DNA from 3 places in the Lacticaseibacillus sp. YLM2-1 genome. Region 2 is predicted to be linked to each of the others. Evidence: predicted binding sites of a transcription regulator. Region 2 holds the regulator's gene; each other region holds the start of a gene.
The links. The regulator NrdR, encoded in region 2, represses ribonucleotide reductase genes. The targets are predictions, from matches to a motif close to ACACNATATATNGTGT.

Region 1 (6,199 bases), 560 kb from region 2:
CACCGATACGCCGATTCTTCTTGATGATATCACGCGAAACCTGCCAGTCATAATGACTAAAGGTCACCCGCTTGGCGAATCGTGCTGCCAATGTGAAGGCCTGTTTCAGCTTCCATCCTTGCTCAACTGCAACAACTGGAAAGACTTCAAACAGATTGCAAGGTTCTCCATTGGCCAAGGAAATCTCACCACAAGGGTTGGTACCCTCAACATCAGGATCATTTTCCGCATTTTCGCCATCAGCAATCCGACCAAACCGCCGTGACAGTTCAAGATTCACAATCCCCGGTTCGCCATTTTTGGCAATGGCGTGGGCAATCGGCGAGTAAGCATCGAATTGTGTATTGATCGCAACACTATTGTTCGACGCCCAACGATGATGATAAAGCTGCTTTTGATCCTGCTTCATCGTGATAAAATCGTCATCGTCTGCTGAGCCGAGTGACATTTCAGCGGAGCGCCGAACATTGCCAGCAACGACTGTTTTACCGATCAAATTACCAATATCAGTCGCATCCACCGCCGTCAAGTGTTGGCCAACGCGAGCATTGAGCAACTTATTGATATCCAATAACATCTCAATCAATGGCATCGGTCCAGAGGCAGTACCGCCAAAACCGTGAATTCGTGCACCCTTTGGCCGAATGTTGGTGATATCTAAAACCAGTTTTGTCTGACCGCTTGGATTAGTCGCGGCAAAATGATGGTCGATCACTTTCGCGTTGGCTAACACCCAACCTTCTCGCGTATCTGGCAAGGCACAATGATCAGCCTGTTCACCGGCATGTGCTTTTTCCCACTCGTCACGGTCAACCGCACCCATTTTCAAAGAATCAGCATAACTCGCGCTATTGCGGCCAATCACAACCGTCAACTCAAGCTTGGTCGCAACAGGTGGCAGCTTTGCAATATTATCCTTTGTCACCGAAAACCCAACGCCGCCGCCCTTCATCAGTTCATCAAACATGAAGGAGTATGGCATCGACACAGCCGGCTGCGAGGCGGGATAATCTTCAGGCACAATGTGTGATTGGCCATAAGGTTGCGGGCGAATGGCGATGAACCAGCAATTGTTCAAGGCATCGCCATTGCGCTTTTGATAATCTGTTCCGGAAATCCACAAATTACGGCCTGAAGGTGTGCCCGCCAAACCATAAATCAGTTTAAAAAGATTCCGTGCTTCTTTTTGCAATGTTTCAACGACCTTGGGATCAGGATTCGCTGTATGTAGGCGCGGATCAAGGTTAATGTTACCTTCAACCACGCGCTTGACGGTTTCGTCCCAGTTTTCAGTGCGTTGAGCATCTGGCAGCCACCGAGCATAAGTACGTTTATAAGTGACCCAGCCAAGTTCACCCCAATGTGGTTTTATTTCTTTTTTAACCTCGGCAATAAAAGCTGGTGCCAAGGTGATTGGTTTCGTCATAACTTGCATATCCGTACCTCCTGTATACAAGATATGGTATATCCTCATGAAGCTTATATCAAGATATAGATTTAACAATAACAACTGGTTAGATGACGGTAACTGGTGGCCGACAGTGCGTTCGCCTTTTCCAGAAAATCCTGAGCAAATTAAAAAATCGTCAGAGCAAAAACGTCTCCGACGATTCCTATGTGTTCAAGTTAGAAAACCGGACCAACATATGGTCGAACCAGCACATGTGCTAAATCTAGCGTCTTGAGCTCGGCAATTTCTTGAACGAAACAAGTGATCGAGCCAGCTAACATCAGGTTCATTGGCATCTTGCCAACTTGAACGGCGACGATCGGCATATGATGCGCATAGGCGTACCCGATTTCAAAAGCCGTGCCAGGATCAGGCGTATCGCCAACATAATCTAGGATAGCCACCATGGTTGTCGCCTGATGCAAGCCTTGAATGTCTTCACCAAAGACCTGACGCTGCCAGCCTGGTGAATTTTCTTCCAATTTAGCTTTATTAGTATCATCGCGGGGTGAGAAAACACCGGTCACCGACTTGTTGACCTGCAATGCTGCCAAGACTTGATCAAGTCGCTTTGTTTGAGCCGCATCAAAGAATGGTGCGGCGACATAGATTTGTGCCATTTAGTTTCCTCCCACTTTTGTGACGTGACCAGCAGCACTAAAAATCACGCTGCCGCTGCCATAAATATTCAACAATGTCGTGATCGACAAGCCGATTTTCATGCAACAGGCTGTGTGCAGCCCGCGGGCCGCGGATCACGACCTCGGTATAATCTTTGATGCGGTCTTTGACCAAATAGCGAATTGCAAAACTGCTATTGATCGCCACTTCACCATCATGGCGGCCGCCAATTAGTAAATCGCCAGCGATATTCAGCCACCGCAGATTTGCCGGTAAATTACCAATTGTCTTTTGAAACTGTTGATAAATCGGTGCAGCATGTTCCGGCCCGGTGCGGGTCAACCGCCAATTTAAGATTGGTGATCGTTGCGCCACCTCTAAATCATTCATCGGCGCAGCAATCGTGACTAGATTGGCGACAGGCACTGTCGGCTTGCTCAAAAGATATAGGACAGCTGTGACACCACCCATCGAATGGCCGACAATGTTCACCTCTGCAAACGCCTGTTGCGTTTGCAACGCTGTGATCACCTTTTCCAAGCCATGCAACTGAGCTGCTGGACGCACCGCCTTATCTGTGAACAACACTTGAACTGCTGCATGATGATTTAGGTTAAGCTGCCCACGCAAATGCACCTTGCCATCTGGCGCAACAATCGCTACAACATCTTTGCTGAGTCCATAACGGCGCTGGAGCCGCCAGAGCATATGCCCAAACGAATAGCGTGTGCCAAGGTGCCCAGGAATAAACAAAGTAGGTACCGGATCCATCACCAGCGGAACCGGTTGATACCCCGGCCGTGCCAGCAACAAATAATCTGCCAGACCGCCTACAACCACGACAAGACCAATGGCCGCAACGATCCAGAACCAGCCGCTCATGAGCTAAGCCTACAGCTTGTCGACTTGATCGAAATCCAGTTCCGCGGTAACTTCGCGGTCGAACATTTCGGTGACAACTTTCAACTTCATCTTTTCCTTATCAACTGCCGTGACTTTACCGTGCATACCGGTGAAGGCACCATCAATAATCGTCACTGGTTCGCCAACATCGAATTCAACGTCATTGTGACGGGTACTCATACCCATAGAATGCAAAACATTGGCAACTTCTTCAGGCAATAGTGGTGCAGGCTTAGAGCCAGCGCCGTGAGAACCGACAAAGCCGGTCACACCCGGTGTGTTACGAACAACGAACCATGATTGATCAGTCATCACCATTTCAACCAACACGTAACCAGGGAAGGTCTTTTTCATTTCGATCTTCTCTTTACCATTCTTTTGTTCATGTTCTTCTTCTTCAGGCACAACCACACGGAAAATATAATCGTCCATGTTCATACTGCTAGTCCGCTGTTCAAGGTTGGTCTTCACCTTATTCTCGTAACCGGAATAAGTATGCAACACGTACCAGCGTTTTTCTGCCGATGTAACTGTTTCAGCCATAATGCGTCTCCTTTAAGTGTTTTGAGTCAAAATAAAAAACCGTCATCGAAGGCGGTTTTTGCACTGACAAGAGTATACCAAAAAATTGGCGGTTTGTCAGGCATCAGTATAGGAAAGCCTGAAAGATCATGTTAATGACCCAATCAACTGCCGCAAAATAAATGGCAAAGATAATGGAAGTCATGATGACGGTGAAGGTATCACGCCGCGTTTGCCGAGCAGTCGGCCAAGTGACGGCTTTCATTTCTGCGAAAACACTTTTGATAAATTTCATCATTCTGCTCCTTCCATGTTTACTTTGTCTCTTGATGGACCGTTACCCGGCCACAGTGTTTACAAAATTTTTTTAAGGTTAATCGTTCTGTTCGTTTTGGGTTTTCGGGAACAAAATAATTCCGTTGCCCACAAACCGAGCAAGCAAGTGCTACTTTCTTAGCTGTCATCATGTTCCCTCCAGTCACGTCCAATATCTTACCAAGATTATGGGGAGATGGCAAGCAGTGAGGGTGAGCCATAATTTCTTCGTAGAACTTGGGCTTCATTCAATCCCGAATAATCGTAGGAAGATCCTAGGCGAAAAGTTTTCTTGCCGTGCCAAACTCCGCAATCTTCGGCCAGCTGGGGTGGCGACGCGTAGCTAGAGCGGAGACAGCGCTTCGAGCCCACAAAGCCCGCGGTCTCGACGTCGCCTAACAACATCAGCTCCAAAGCCCGGTCGCTGTGTTGTTTGCACGGCTGAGCCCCATCTGGCCTACGATTGCTTCGCCTTGGCACTATGGTCTTTAAAATCGCAATCAATAATCCATGAGAAGTCAAAAAAGAATACCCAACCACAGCGTCAGCAACAACGTACCACCAACAGTTAATAATGATTGAATCGTGAAAATAAAGGTTTTATCTTTACTTGGCTTGCTTGTGTAACGGCGAGTATTATTGCGTACTAGCGGCCAAGTTGCTAGCACTAGCAGGCTCCAAAATGGTAACGCGCGGGTTAGGACACCTAGAATCAGCGCAGCGAAAGTGATGAACGGGATGAGGCGGTACCATTGCAAGGCGCGTTTGCGGCCTAGGAAGTATGGCAAGGTGAAGCGCTGATTTTTGATATCTTGATCCATGTCGGCAATGTTGTCAGCAAACATCACGGCGGCATTTAGAATGATAACTGGCAAAGCCGCGAGTAAAAGTTGCAGGAGCCAGCCTAGATCAAATGAAAAGGTGAAGGTGCGCCGTCCCAACATCAAATTAAGCGGACTTGGGGCGGGCATGTTGATCAGCACAGCAATGATGAAAGTACCATAACCTTCCACAAAACCGGCTAACAACTCACCCAGGGGCAGGCGGGACAAAGGAACCGGTCCAAAGGTATACAGAATAGCCACACCAACACCAATCGCGCCGATCACGAGCAGACTAAGGTTGGTGCGCATGACCAAAATGATGCCTAATATGACACTCACCAGCAAAATCACGATGGTCAAGGCGAGCATCCCCCACGGTGACAGGTGCTCACGGCCAATAATATTTTGCCGTTGCTGATAGCTTTGATCTTTGGCTTTAAAATAATCCTGAACATTGTTAAAACCAGTCACAAACAAGGCAATCGCTAACTGCGCAAGCCCATAGATCAGGCTGTTGACCCATGAAAATTGCTGAAATGCCCAGCCTGCATAGCTAATGCCCAGCACAAATGGCAACATGCTAGCCGCCTTAGCGGGTAATCGAATAAATTCCAGAAAAAGTGGCCAAGTTAACCGATGATATGGTTCGCTCATAGGATCGCCCCCATTCCCAAGCCCAAGACCAGTAAACCATTTTCAATAACGAGATTGATGACCGCAGTATGAAAAGTACGCTGTTTGCTGGGGTCACGAATGAATCGGTGGACATTTTTGATCACAAGCGGCCAAGCAAGTTCTATCACCAACGTCCAAGCTGGCAATGCACCAAAAATGACGCCAAAAATAATGGCTAAAAACCCAACATACGCCAGCAGCGCATACACGCGTGGCGACCACCAGCTACCCAAATACATCGGCAAAGTGTGCCGGTGATTACGCTGGTCCTCATCAAGATCCGACATGTTATTGGCTAACATAATATTAGCAATGGTTGCCATAGGCGTCACGCAAGCCAGCCCTAATGCAATGATGGCAATAAAGTCCCCGCGCAAGACAACATTCGGCCACCCAAGATCCAGTGCCAGCAATCGACCCGGTGCAATATTGACATACGTGGCAATCACTGGAATGCCCAGTCCCATAACGATACCAGAGAAGATTTCACCAAGCGGCAGCCGTGACAACGGTAACGGTCCCCATGTATACAAAATGCCAATGGCAAAACAGGCCATGCCCATCAATAATAGTAGCCAATCTGTCCGCCAAACCAGCACCAAGCCGATCAATGAGGCGACAATCAGCATACCGATAATCATTTTTTCTACCAGCTTGGGCGCTAAATTTGCCCGACCAATGATATTGGTGGTTGTTTGATAATGTGTATCTTTAGCCTTACGATAATCCATCAAATTGTTAAGTGCAGTGGTCATCATGTCAAAAAGCAGCATCGCCATAAAAAACAGGATCGTATTCACGGCATTAAAAGTGTGAAAATACGTCACCGCAAATAAAGTGCCAATCGCAAACGGCAAGATACTCGCAAGTTTCGTGCGAATTTCAACGA
Region 2 (6,199 bases):
GCACCTTTTAACATGCTTTGGCTACGTGTCCACATTTCGTCATCATCGAAGTATTTTTCGGTGTTCTTAGGGTCACGATATGAAAGCCGGAAACTGTAATCGGTGATATTGAAGTCTTCGTAAACATCCATGATCAAGCGCAGAATCTTTTTGAATTCTTCTTGAACTTGGTCTAAAGCAACAAAAGTATGACCATCGTTCAGCGTCATTTCACGGACACGTTGCAGGCCGGACAGGGCACCTGACTTTTCATAACGGTGCATCATGCCGAGTTCTGCGATCCGCAACGGTAATTCACGATAAGAGCGAATGTGATGGTTATAAATCTGAATATGGCTTGGGCAGTTCATTGGCCGCAATTCCAACATTTCGCCGTCACCCATGTCCATTGGCGGAAACATGTCTTCGCGATAGTGATCCCAATGACCAGACGTCTTATAGAGATCCAAGTTAGCTAAAACAGGTGTGTAGACGTGTTCATACCCATCGGCAATTTCCTTGTCGATGATATAGCGTTCGATAACACGACGAATCGTGGCACCATTTGGCATCCAGTACGGCAAGCCTGCACCAACCTTAGGATCAACGAAGAATAGATCCAAATCACGGCCAATCACCCGATGGTCATGTTCAGCAGCTTCTTGGCGTCGTTTGGCATCATCTTCCAGACCCTTTTCGCTCCAATATGCCGTGCCGTAGATCCGTTGCAGCATCGGGTTGCTGCTCTTGCCTTGCCAGTATGCACCAGCCACTGACAGCAGCTTCAGATGCTTCAAGTCCTTGAGACTTGGTAGCAACACTTTTTCTTCAAAATCAACGAAGTCGCCTAACTTATAGCCTTTGATCGGATCGCCAGCAGCTTCAACCAACTGCTTCTTGAATGGATCATTTTTGAAGGCTTGGAAAGCTTCGGCGCGACTCAACACAACTGGTTCAAGTGCCGCGTTTTCCTTGATAATCGCTTCCATTTTCTTTTGAACGGTTGGCAAATCATCAACACTCACCTGACCGTCAGCACGATCGGTATCGTAGTAAAAGCCGTCTTCCGTTGCTTGACCCTGACCAAAATGAATATCCGGGTATAAGTCTTTCAAAGCAGCGGCCAGTACGAACGCTGCTGTTTGCCGCAAAACGGTCAAACCTTCTGCATCATCCTTGGTCATAATTTGCAATTTACCAGAATGCGCAATCGGTTCGTCATAAGCGATCAAATCGCCATCTAACTTGCCGGCGACAGCCTTCTTTGCCAAGCTATTACTAATACCCTCGGTGATTGCCTTAACTGTGGTGCCATCAGGAAACTGTTTGACGTTACCATCAGGAAATGTAATATCTAATGCCATGAGTAAGACTCCTTTATTGTTTTTTCGAAGAAACCAAAAAATCCCTGACATCTCTTAAGAGACATCAGGGACGATCAGTGATCGCGGTTCCACCCAGTTTGCCAACAGCACCGGCTGTTGGCCACTTAATTGACGCGTAACCTGCGTAACAGGGCCTTGCGGCAATCTCGAGAAGTGGTTCGGATCAGATCTTGCAAGACTTTCAGCCATGGTCTCGCTCTCTATTGAATGATCCTTTGTTGCTTCCGTCTTCGATAGCTTCATTGAAACACATTGCGCAGTCAGGTGCAAGAGGTTTTCTGAAAAAGAGCGCTCTCTGGCGCGTTTAGAAACCGGAACATAAGTGGCCTCAAGCCTAAATGGCCGGGCCTTGGTCATTTTAGGCTTGAGGTCCTTATGTGCAGGTTTCTGCACCAGAGAGCGCGTTTCAGCCACAGCGTGAACTAGCTCCGTCCGCACGGCTACAAGTAATTCTGGAAATAACATCATCCGCCAACGGTTTACAACTGAATAGCGATACTTTGAGCGTCAATCTGCCAATGGATTGCGCCGATTTTCACCGCCGACCTGCACTTCTTTAGCTAAAAAATGAATCCGTTCCATGATGCGCTTGGCTTTGAGCATCTCTGAATTTCCGCGATCTGTGCCGGCAAGTGAGGCAGTTAAATCTTCCATGCTTTTATTCGAGCTAAACAAGGTCGGCATTTTTTCCTGCATGCGATACTGCAAAATGATGCCAAGAACATCGTCGCGAACCCATGGGCTAATGCTTTCAGCACCGATATCATCAAGAATCAGAACTTGCGCGCGTTTGATGCGATCAATCTTCGGCAAGACGGTGTTGTTCCCGATGGCATTTTTCATTTCAACCACAAATGTTGGGACATGAATCAAGGTACTGGCAATCCCGCCTTTTTCGGCAAGATCATTGGCGATGGCGCCAAGCAAATATGTTTTGCCGACTCCAAATGGCCCACTCAAATATAGTCCTTGATGAAAAGCCTTAGGATCGGCAACAACGGCGAGAACGAATTGATTAGCCGCCAACAAAGCATCCATCCGCTCATCAGTCGGATCGTAATTGGTTAAGCTTGCCCCACGAATGTCCTTGGGCATGTTAACCGAGGTGACTAAGGAAGCCTGTTTAGCCTCCTCATCGGCCGCAATTTTGGCATCTGTTGGTTCATACGCGACGTCAATCAAACCGTTAGCTGCCACCAGGGTCGGCTTATACCCCGGTGCCAATGGTAATTCGCCGCGAGCAATTTTGTTTCGTTCGCTGACAAATTCGTAGATCTTCGCGGTTCCGCGATCAATCGCATCATCGGCGAGTTCGCCGGTATGTTGTTTTAGAAAAGCCTGAACTTCAGGGTCCTGCAAGGCTTCTTTGACCATCTTGAAATAACGATCCCGCCACTGTCGAGAATCCATCAACATGGCAATTCGTTTCCGCATATCTTCCATCAGTTCGCGCCTCCTTTATCACCGAGTTCACGCAGTTTCGCCAATTGGGCTGCTAGTTTCTCGCGGTCAGCATCGCTCACCTTTTTCTTTTCAGGCTGGTAACCTTCTTGTGCCCAATCTGGCAACTTCTCCTGCCGCGGACCTTTGGCGCTGCCTTGACGCCGTTTTTGGCCACTGGCCTTCTGCTTTTCAAAGTCACTTATCTGTTTCAAAGCAGCCTCTGGACTGGTCACATTAGCTTTCAGCCAACTATTAGCAATTGCATCAAGCAATGCCTGATTGATACTGTCATTGGTTCGTAAAATATAATCAATCAAAATATTGATCGTCGGCGCATCGAACACATTCCGCTCACTCAGCTGCTGAACGGCACGTAACTCGTTGTTAGCCGGGTACATTCGGACATTTTTTGCCTGCTTGGCCGCGGTTAAGAATTGGCGCGGCGGCATACTTTTGGCTTTTTGCAACAAAGCTTCGTCGGCTGATGCCACTTTTGGCGGCGCCGTCGTGGTCGTCGGCTGCGCATGTGGTTGTGCTCGGGTGTAGCCTTGTTCAGCTAAGCGCCGCAATTGACTCAAATTAATTTTGCCAGTCATGACATCTGTGGCGCGACTAATCAAGCGAGCAAAATCCGGCGGTTGAATCCCGTAAAAACCGGCGATTTGATACAACGCTTCCTGATGCGTGGCGAGTTGCCCCGCTTGAATATTACTATTCGCCAGCATCGCTTTGACTAATGCCCAATCATAGCCGCCGCCTGTGCCAAGCCGTGGCCGCGTAGCTTCTTTTTGCGTCATATCTGATTTAGCTGCCACCACTGCTGGTGGTTCCTTGCTCAAATCATGATCAAACCGAAACACATCGAGAAAACTGGCTGTAATCTCCTGCCATTCAGGTCTGCGCACTGGTTTGAGGCTAAATTGGCCAACCAGCTCATCGTATCTTTTTTCCCCGACTTTGTCGTATAGGAGCAACCCGAGAAGATCGTCCTTGAAAAAGGCATCAGGTGCCACCGGTGCATACAACTCATAAGCGTAGTACCGCCCTAATGAGTCGACTTGCGTATAAGTGCGCAGTAACCCGACCGCCTCCAGTTTGACACGCGCATTGAATAATTGATCAATATCAATATCTAATAAATCCAGCAGCCATAATTGCAGACGTCGATCAGTCACTAGTGCGCGATCTTTAACTTCCTGCCACAGGCTCAGATACAATGCCATCGCAATCGGCCCGATGAGCGGCTGATAGAGTGAAATTGCCACTTTTTCGTCAAAATCACTCAAATGACCGGCTTTTGTTAACACAAACCCTGCCTGTGGACTAAATGTATCAGGACGTTGCATGCACTTTCACCTCTTTTCAGACAACGGACCTGAGACATTTGCCTCAGGTCCGGTTTACCATTTTCAGCTGCGATGATCTTTACTTCTTGGTCTTTTCTTTCTTCATCATGTCCTGCAGTTCCTGCATGAAGACGGACATATCTTTAAACTGTCGATAAACGCTGGCAAAACGGATATAGGCAACGTCATCGACATCGGCTAGTTTAGACATGACAAACTCACCGATCGCCTGACTGGAGACTTCGTTTTCACCAATCGCACGCAACTGATTTTCGACCGAATCGACAATACTTTGCATTTGTTCCATGGTAACAGGCCGTTTTTCAGCGGCCCGAATAAGTCCTTTTAGGATCTTCTCACGATTAAATTCTTCACGTGTACCATTCTTTTTGATCACTAACAGCGGGGTTTGTTCAACCCGTTCAAAGGTTGTAAACCGAAACCCGCAATTTTCGCATTCGCGACGGCGGCGAATCGCACGGCCACCGTCTGTTGGTCGGGAATCGACAACTCGCGAACTATTATGATGGCAATGGGGACATTGCACGACTCCACCCTCTTAATCAAAGTTTGATAGCTTATTATAGCACGCGTAAGCCGCTTATGATAGCCGTTGCAGCCGGTGGATCAAGGCATTGGCTTGGGCAATGGTTGCCTCTTGAGTCCCATTATTATCAATCACAAAATCTGCCAATGCTGCCTTTTGCGCTAACGGCATTTGCGATTGAATTCGAGCCTCCGCATCAGCCTCTGAGAGTCCGTCTCGTGCCATTAAACGCGATAGTTGGATATTGGGATCAACGCTCACAACCGCAACACCGTCAAAGTCATCGGCATAATCGGCCTCATACAACAAAGGAATGTCGCCGACAACGATGGCGGCCCCACCGGCTTTTGCCTGTGCAAGTGCCTGACTGATGGCCTCGCGCAAATAAGGCCGATTGATCTGATTCAAGGCTGCCATTCTGCCTGGCTGGGAAAAAACAATCTCGGCCAGCTTGGCGCGATCTAGGCTGCCATCCGCGCGCAGCACTTCAGGACCGAAAGCTTGAGCAATGCGCGCAAGAACAGGCTGCCCAGGCTCGACGATCTGGCGGGCAATGACATCAGCATCCACCACCGGAAACCCAGCGGCTTTGAAAGTGCGGCTTACCGTCGATTTCCCCGATGCAATGCCACCGGTTAACCCCAAGAGATAAGTCACGCTGGCCGCCTCCTTTGATGTAATGGCTGACAGTGTGGGCAGTAATGGGTTCCGCGCTGACCAACCTTAATTTTGACAATCGTCGTGCCGCAGCGATCGCACGGGGTACCTTCCCGATCATAGACGTGCAAGGCATTTTGAAAAGAACCGCGATTGCCTTCTGCATCAACATACGTATGCGCGCTGGTGCCGCCTGCCGCAATGGCTGCGTTTAATTCTTGGATAATCGCGTCATGCAGTGTTTTGATTTCTTTAGATTTCAAGGTATCAGCTGGCTGCAGCGGATTCAGTTGGCTTAACCACAATACCTCGTCAGCATAAATATTACCCACGCCCGCTACCACGGTTTGATCGAGCAAAACCGACTTGATCGGTTTATGATGGCGTTTCAGGCGCCGGGCAAACTCAGTCTCGTCAAACGTGCTTGGCGTTGGTTCCGGCCCAAGTTTAGCAAGTGCTGTGACCTGATCCTCCTGCCCGGTTTTGATCAGCCGCATCCGCCCAAACTTTCGCAGATCCCGATACCGCAACTGACTACCATCCTGAAATGTGAACGTGACGTGATCATGCTTATCAAAAGGTGTGTTTGCATCTTTGACAACATAGTAACGCCCTTCCATACGCAGATGGCTGATGATCGTTTCACCATTGCTGAGGCGCATCAAAAGATACTTGCCGCGCCGATCAATGGTCGTGATCTCACTGCCGACAATTTCCTTTTGAAAAGTCGCCAACCCATTGATCAGGATTTTCTCCCAGTTAGTGTTGATGGCAGTAATGACTTTATTTTTGACTAACGGCAGAAGCGAGCGGCGAACTGTTTCCACTTCAGGTAATTCAGG
Region 3 (6,199 bases), 500 kb from region 2:
ATCGCGCCGGTTCGCTTACGACTCTCAACGCCTGCACCATAAAATTTTTGCAACATATTGGCGATCATGCCATTACCTTCAACATCTTCATAATATGCCGGTGCCTGCATATCTTCTGACAAAACTTTTGTCAGCGACGTTTTTCCTGCACCAATACTGCCTAAAATGTAGATCACAGATCTCGCTCCTCAATTATGTTTATTATGTTGCGCCAACAACAAACATTACCACAAACACAGCTAAAGCACCACTTAGATCGTTTTTAGACCCAGCTGCTTGCGGCCCCGATTGAACCATGGACTAACCGTGAAGGCCAAAATATCATTAATGACGTAAATGCTGGCATTAATCGCCATCGCTAAACTGGCATCCCCTTGCGCAAAAGTAATGGCCCATAAAACGAGCTGAGCCACGCCACTGAACAACCACCAGAAGTATTGATTGTTGTATCGCAGGAAGCAAACAATCCCACCAGTCAATGAAATCGCAAAAGCCATACCATCAAAAATTGGCCGCGGATCATTGGTAAACTGGCCGATCAAATAGGCGCTGACCGCCCACACAATCAACGTGAAGCCAATTGACAGCATCCATTTCTGGGCATTGAATGTCTTCAAGTTGTTCTTAGTATCATCATTCCAAGTCCGAACGCTAATCAAAACTGGCAAATCAAGTGTCACCACATAGGCTAGCTGTTCAAACATTGATAGATAATTGCGGGCGATAAAGCCGACATAGATAAAACATGCGGCACTCAAAAGACCTAACCACCCATTGACTGCTTTAGTGGCATTAATGGCCAAGACGCAAAGCACACCCAAAGTTGTCCCAATAAAAGTAATGATAGTCACGGGGGTTATCTTAGCATCTACAAGGGTCATCAACTGACACCCAAAAGCAAACCAGAACAAATAATAGTTCTGCTGCGGCCACCCCTTCAACTGATGCATCAACCAACTAAAATAATTCCCAGATGTTTGCACAAACAAGACTCCCTTAAACTTTCGTTTTCGTTGCATTGACAACGACCATGCTCTATTATGCAACAAATTTTTTTAAATGTAAGTCTTGAATATACAATATATTGGTGTTAGCGAGTGTACTCACCACTACATGTGCCATTTTAGGTGAACCGCTTACACAACGCTAATCACAGCAAAAATAGCATGGGATCAGCAGAAATGATGCTTTTGGGGCATTAGCAAAGTCGCTTCTTAGAAAATCTAACGTGCCCAAAATGGCAGTCATACACCAGTTACATTGCGTGAAGCCCGATATAAACGATCAAGCAACTTCTGATCGTGTAATTCGGGCCGCTGATTCCAAGCCCATAATGCCGGGTAACCTCGCAAACCACGCCATGCATGTGGTGCATAAATCACGCCGCCTTGCGCATTGGGATCAGTTGCGGCGTACAGTGCTGGCAATGCCGCCTGATCTGGCGACTGCCGGAGAAACGGCAGCAAGCGAAAACTCAACGCACCCATTCGCATCAACCACGCAGTTTTCCTTGAGCTGATTGTTTTCAAACTCGTTGCGGCTAATCCCGGACTTGAGCCAGTCACGGTCACCGACTGTCCTGCCTCTGTCAATAGCTGATTGAGCTTAACCACCATCATCGCTTGCGCCAGCTTGGTAGTCGTATAAATCGTCCAAGGGCGATAGTCATGGCCATCAAACTGATTAAAGGTCAAATGTGGTCGACCCATGGCGATTGAGGCAACGTTAACCACACGGGCATGATCCGATCGCAATAGTAGCGGCATCAGTTCGATTGTTAAGATAAATCCGGCAAAATAATTCACTGCCCACATCAGCTCGAGACCGTCACGGGTCAAGGTACGTTTAGCGGGCATCATCACACCGGCATTATTGATTAAAATATCCAGCTTAGGAAGCATCCTCAGCAGGCGGTTGGCTAAGTGTTTAGTGGCTGCTTGATCCGCCAGATCAGCGCCCATAAACGTGACATTTTGTTGACCGGTTTGCGCCCTTAACTTGGCTGCAGCAGTGACGCCTTTTGATGCCTGTTTGCCAACGATGATCACCGTCGCCCCGTGCCGCAACAAAGCAGCACTCATTGCAAACCCAACTCCGCTGGTACCACCTGTTACCACCGCATAGCTGCCGTGAAGATCAGGCATATTCTTTTGCGTCCAATGTCGTATCGGTTCCCGCATAGGCCACTACCTCCGTTTCAACAACAACTGCCATTTGACTGCAAGAATTTATGCGTTTTTACGCCGTTTCAACATCACCCGCAGGTTGCCTTGTGCACGCTGAAATTGAAGAAATTGGCGGCGCGTCCGTTCAACCATCTGGTAGCGCTTCGGATTCTTTTTATAAAAGTCTTGATGATAGTTCTCGGCTGGCCAAAAAGTCGCAACAGGTTCAATTGCAGTGATGATTGGCCGCAAATAACGCCCAGAAGCAGCCAATTCAGCCTTAGCCGCTTCCGCTATCTGGCGTTGCGTATCGTCTTTGGCAAAAATCACAGGACGATATTGACTGCCGCGATCTTGAAATTGCCCCAGTGCATCAGTCGGATCAGTTAACTGAAAATAAAGCGCCACTAATGCCGCGTAGCTCATTTTGCGGGTATCAAAAATAATTTCAACGGCTTCAACATGCCCGGTATAGCCGCCGATCACTTGTTCATACGTGGGATGTGCGCTATGCCCGCCAGTGTACCCCGAAGTGACTGCGGTGATACCAGGCAAATCGACGAATGGTTCAACCATACACCAGAAACAACCGCCAGCAAAAATGGCCCGCTCCTGAAACGGCATGTCGCGATCAAAATGGGCACTCAAATCTGTCTGCACAGCCCCTGCTGGATCACCGGTCTCCGCTCGATAAAAGTCAGCCACATCCGGGGTCAGGTTATCACGCATCGCCAATGGCCGCAAAGATGATTCAAGTTGCGCCCAGCCTTCCGCCACTGGTCGCCCGGCCTCTACCAAATGTTTGGCCTGGCGCAATTGTTCGCGCTCAAATGCACGCGTTCTCGGTGCAAGCATCAAGTTAGTCACCTTAGCTAAAAATACGTCTTGCTCCATGTCACCAGCTCCTTTTGAATGTGCTTATCAACTTAACGACGATGAATAAGCTTGTCTATTTTTACTAAGTTATCACGGTCACAAAAACTGTGATGGCCCATATCTTAAGGACAAGTATACGCGCGAATGGTGAATTTCGATAGCGCACAATCTTTTTACTCTGATGAACTTAACCGAGCCACCTAACATATAGACAACTGTGCACCTAAAAAAGCATCCATAGCCGTCTTGCCTACAGATGCTTTCCCAATATTTTTACGATAATTCTTCTTTTAATCCCTGATCACGAAACTCAGTGTTGTCCATCCAGTCAACCTTAAATCGCCCGTTGTCATAGGTAACCTTGCTAACACTGGCATTCGTGAGTTCGGTCCGATTTGGCAAATCGCCACCATGCGCTCGCAACCACAGGAGACTGGCCGTGCCATGGCTGACGACCAACACATTGGTCTCATTCGCAGCTTCTGCGGCTGTCACAATTCGGCGCATGGCAAAATCATACCGAGAAACCACTTGTTGCGTATTCTCAGCTTGATTAGTTGCATCAGCTGCGTGTATCCCATCAGGAATCGCTTCCAGCGGCATTTTACCGCTGCGCACAAGAATGTGATAATCCGGAACACCAAAAACCTCCTGTGAAACATCTTTTAACGATCGTCCTTCAAAAACGCCATCATTTTCTTCACGCAGTCCTTTGTCGGTTTCAATTGCCAGCTTTACCTGCATGCCCAGTAAAATTTGTTGCGCAGTTTCCTGTGCTCGAAGCAGATCACTGGCAACGACTCGGTCGATCATCAAACCGCTTGCCCGCAACCCGCGGCCCAAAGCCAATGCCTGTTTACGGCCACGCGCATTGAGTTGCGAATTGGTGATACCTTGAATTAACTGGCTGACATTACCGGCTGTTTCCCCATGACGAACAATATAGAAATGAATCACGAGCTCCTCCTGTGTTTCCGTTTAAACTGCAACTGACGCTAACACCCAGCTTGGGGCATCTCCACAAATATCACGCCCTGAAATAGCCAAGACTGACAATGATTATTTACCGAAAATTTCCGCTTTCAAACGCAATCCAGTTGGGGTGGTTGCTAAACCGCCTTCGCCTGTTTCCCGTAAGGTCGCCGGTAATTGCATCCCAACGCGATTCACCGCCTCAATCACTTCATCAGCCGGAATGACACTGATGCAACCAGCCAACGCCATGTCAGCGGAAATCATCGCCTGACTGGCGCCCAGCGCGTTGCGTTTTACACACGGCACCTCGACCAAGCCAGCGACTGGATCGCACACCAGCCCGAGCATGTTCTGTAAGGTAATCGCAACCGCGGTCGCTGCTTGCTCCACCGTCCCGCCATTAGCTGTCACCAACGCGGCCGCCGCCATTGCACTCGCTGAGCCGACTTCCTCTTGGCAGCCGCCTTCTGCACCAGCAATCCCGGCATTATTGGCAATGACCAAGCCAAACGCACCGGCTGTAAAAAGGAAATCCAACTGTTGATCGTGACTAAGATGCAACCGATCGCGCATGGCAAGCAAAACGCCAGCCAGAACACCAGCTGAGCCTGCTGTTGGTGTCGCACAAATCAAACCCATTTTGGCATTGACTTCGTTGACAGCAACCGCATTGCGAACAGCCTCCATGATCGGCTTGCCGCTCATGAACTGACCACTGGTGACATAAGCGTCTAATTTCTTCGCCTCGCCGCCAGTCAAACCGGTAACACTTTTGACACCGGCGATGCCTTCTTTGACGGATCGTTCCATCACTTCCAGATTGCGGCTCATAAGATGGCGAACTTGTGCCTCCGTCCGTGTCGAGTTTTCAACCTCGGTATGCACCATTAACGCAGCAACAGATGGAAACGCGTGACTTTGTTCAATCAATTCTTTGACGGTATAAAACATAGGCGACTCCTTTATCAAAACATCAGGGACAACAATTAAGAACGACTGTCATTCGAAGTAAGTGACATTCACCATATGCGGCAATTGTTTCAACTTAGCCAAAATATCATCTTGATAGTCGTCTGTTTCAATAATCATGATCGCCTGCTCGCCTTTTGATTCGCGAGTCACAGTCATGGTACCGATGTTAATACCAGCATCGGAAAAGATTTTCGTCACCTGCGCGATCATCCCGGGAACGTCTTCATGAATTGTAATATAAGTTGGCTGCCCCATACTCAGAGAAATCTTAAAGCCATTGATTTCAGTAATCTGAATATTACCGCCGCCAATCGATACCCCAGTCACGGCTAGCCGGTGGTCGCCTTTTTGCAGCACGATATGCGCTGTGTTTGGATGATCAACTTTGTCGCTTTTCGGTACAAAGCTAACCTTAATGCCTTGATCATAGGCAAGCTTCATTGATTCAGGTAGATGCGGATCATCCGGCGCCATGCCTAATAATCCTGCGACCAAAGCCACATCTGTCCCGTGGCCGCGGTAAGTCTTGGCAAACGATTCATACAAGTAAATCGTGATCGTTTCTGGTGCTTCACCAAAAATATCGCGAACCACTTTTCCAATTCGGGCGGCACCTGCTGTATGGGAACTACTTGGGCCGACCATCACTGGACCGATAATATCAAACACACTATGAAATCGTACATCTGGCATGGCTTTTCTCCTTTAACATGATGCAGTTTGCTAGCTAATCCAAGTGGTGAACTAGGCAAAATAGGCGTTCGCCAAAACTTTACCAACACGCGCAGGCGAGCAACACCACAGTGTGATTCTACCACCCTAAACATGGCGGCGGACAGGTTTCGCTGAATTCTCGCGGCATTCTCATACAAAGCATTCAAAATGATCCATTTGCAGGCGATCACCCCGACATTAGACGTTTTGAACCAACTGATCAAACATTGGTTTAAGGGCGACAACCCGCTGTTGTATGTCCTGCCAAAGCCGCACGGGATCTGCCCAAATCGGATCATCTGCCAAATAAACTTTTCCTAGAAGGAACTCCGCCTTTTTAATCGTCTGAAATCGAGCCCTAACTGTCGCTAAATTGGCTGAAGTCAGTGGTAACATAGCCTTATCTGTATGCTCCCCTGCCACTTGCCATTTTCCCGGTAAGGTTGTTGCCATCGCGGTGATCCCCGTCAATACCCGCGACGCCGGCTTACTTTCAC

Region 1: nrdJ (ribonucleoside-triphosphate reductase, adenosylcobalamin-dependent) is a predicted target of NrdR. The motif match lies at 1,451-1,466, and genes of this name have one in related genera.
Region 3: pnuC (nicotinamide riboside transporter PnuC) is a predicted target of NrdR. The motif match lies at 1,075-1,090, and genes of this name have one in related genera.

The regions. Positions count from the first base shown of each region.
Region 1 covers NZ_CM152617.1:2,303,441-2,309,639, forward strand. The annotation lists gene nrdJ (ribonucleoside-triphosphate reductase, adenosylcobalamin-dependent) at 1-1,435, opposite strand, end outside; gene AC07KQ_RS11080 (nucleoside 2-deoxyribosyltransferase) at 1,627-2,070, opposite strand; gene AC07KQ_RS11085 (alpha/beta fold hydrolase) at 2,108-2,953, opposite strand; gene nusG (transcription termination/antitermination protein NusG) at 2,963-3,517, opposite strand; gene secE (preprotein translocase subunit SecE) at 3,621-3,791, opposite strand; gene rpmG (50S ribosomal protein L33) at 3,811-3,960, opposite strand; partial or broken gene AC07KQ_RS11105 (hypothetical protein) at 4,087-4,291, opposite strand; gene AC07KQ_RS11110 (UbiA family prenyltransferase) at 4,330-5,289, opposite strand; gene AC07KQ_RS11115 (1,4-dihydroxy-2-naphthoate polyprenyltransferase) at 5,286-6,199, opposite strand, start outside.
Region 2 covers NZ_CM152617.1:1,738,449-1,744,647, forward strand. The annotation lists gene thrS (threonine--tRNA ligase) at 1-1,343, opposite strand, end outside; gene AC07KQ_RS08465 (hypothetical protein) at 1,398-1,778, opposite strand; gene dnaI (primosomal protein DnaI) at 1,872-2,807, opposite strand; gene AC07KQ_RS08475 (replication initiation and membrane attachment family protein) at 2,807-4,153, opposite strand; gene nrdR (transcriptional regulator NrdR) at 4,233-4,700, opposite strand; gene coaE (dephospho-CoA kinase) at 4,755-5,357, opposite strand; gene mutM (bifunctional DNA-formamidopyrimidine glycosylase/DNA-(apurinic or apyrimidinic site) lyase) at 5,354-6,199, opposite strand, start outside.
Region 3 covers NZ_CM152617.1:1,239,817-1,246,015, reverse strand. The annotation lists gene AC07KQ_RS06095 (deoxynucleoside kinase) at 1-176, opposite strand, end outside; gene pnuC (nicotinamide riboside transporter PnuC) at 252-983, opposite strand; gene AC07KQ_RS06085 (SDR family NAD(P)-dependent oxidoreductase) at 1,245-2,180, opposite strand; gene msrA (peptide-methionine (S)-S-oxide reductase MsrA) at 2,229-3,059, opposite strand; gene AC07KQ_RS06075 (histidine phosphatase family protein) at 3,315-3,998, opposite strand; gene sdaAA (L-serine ammonia-lyase, iron-sulfur-dependent, subunit alpha) at 4,101-4,967, opposite strand; gene sdaAB (L-serine ammonia-lyase, iron-sulfur-dependent subunit beta) at 5,016-5,681, opposite strand; gene AC07KQ_RS06060 (DUF1054 family protein) at 5,901-6,199, opposite strand, start outside.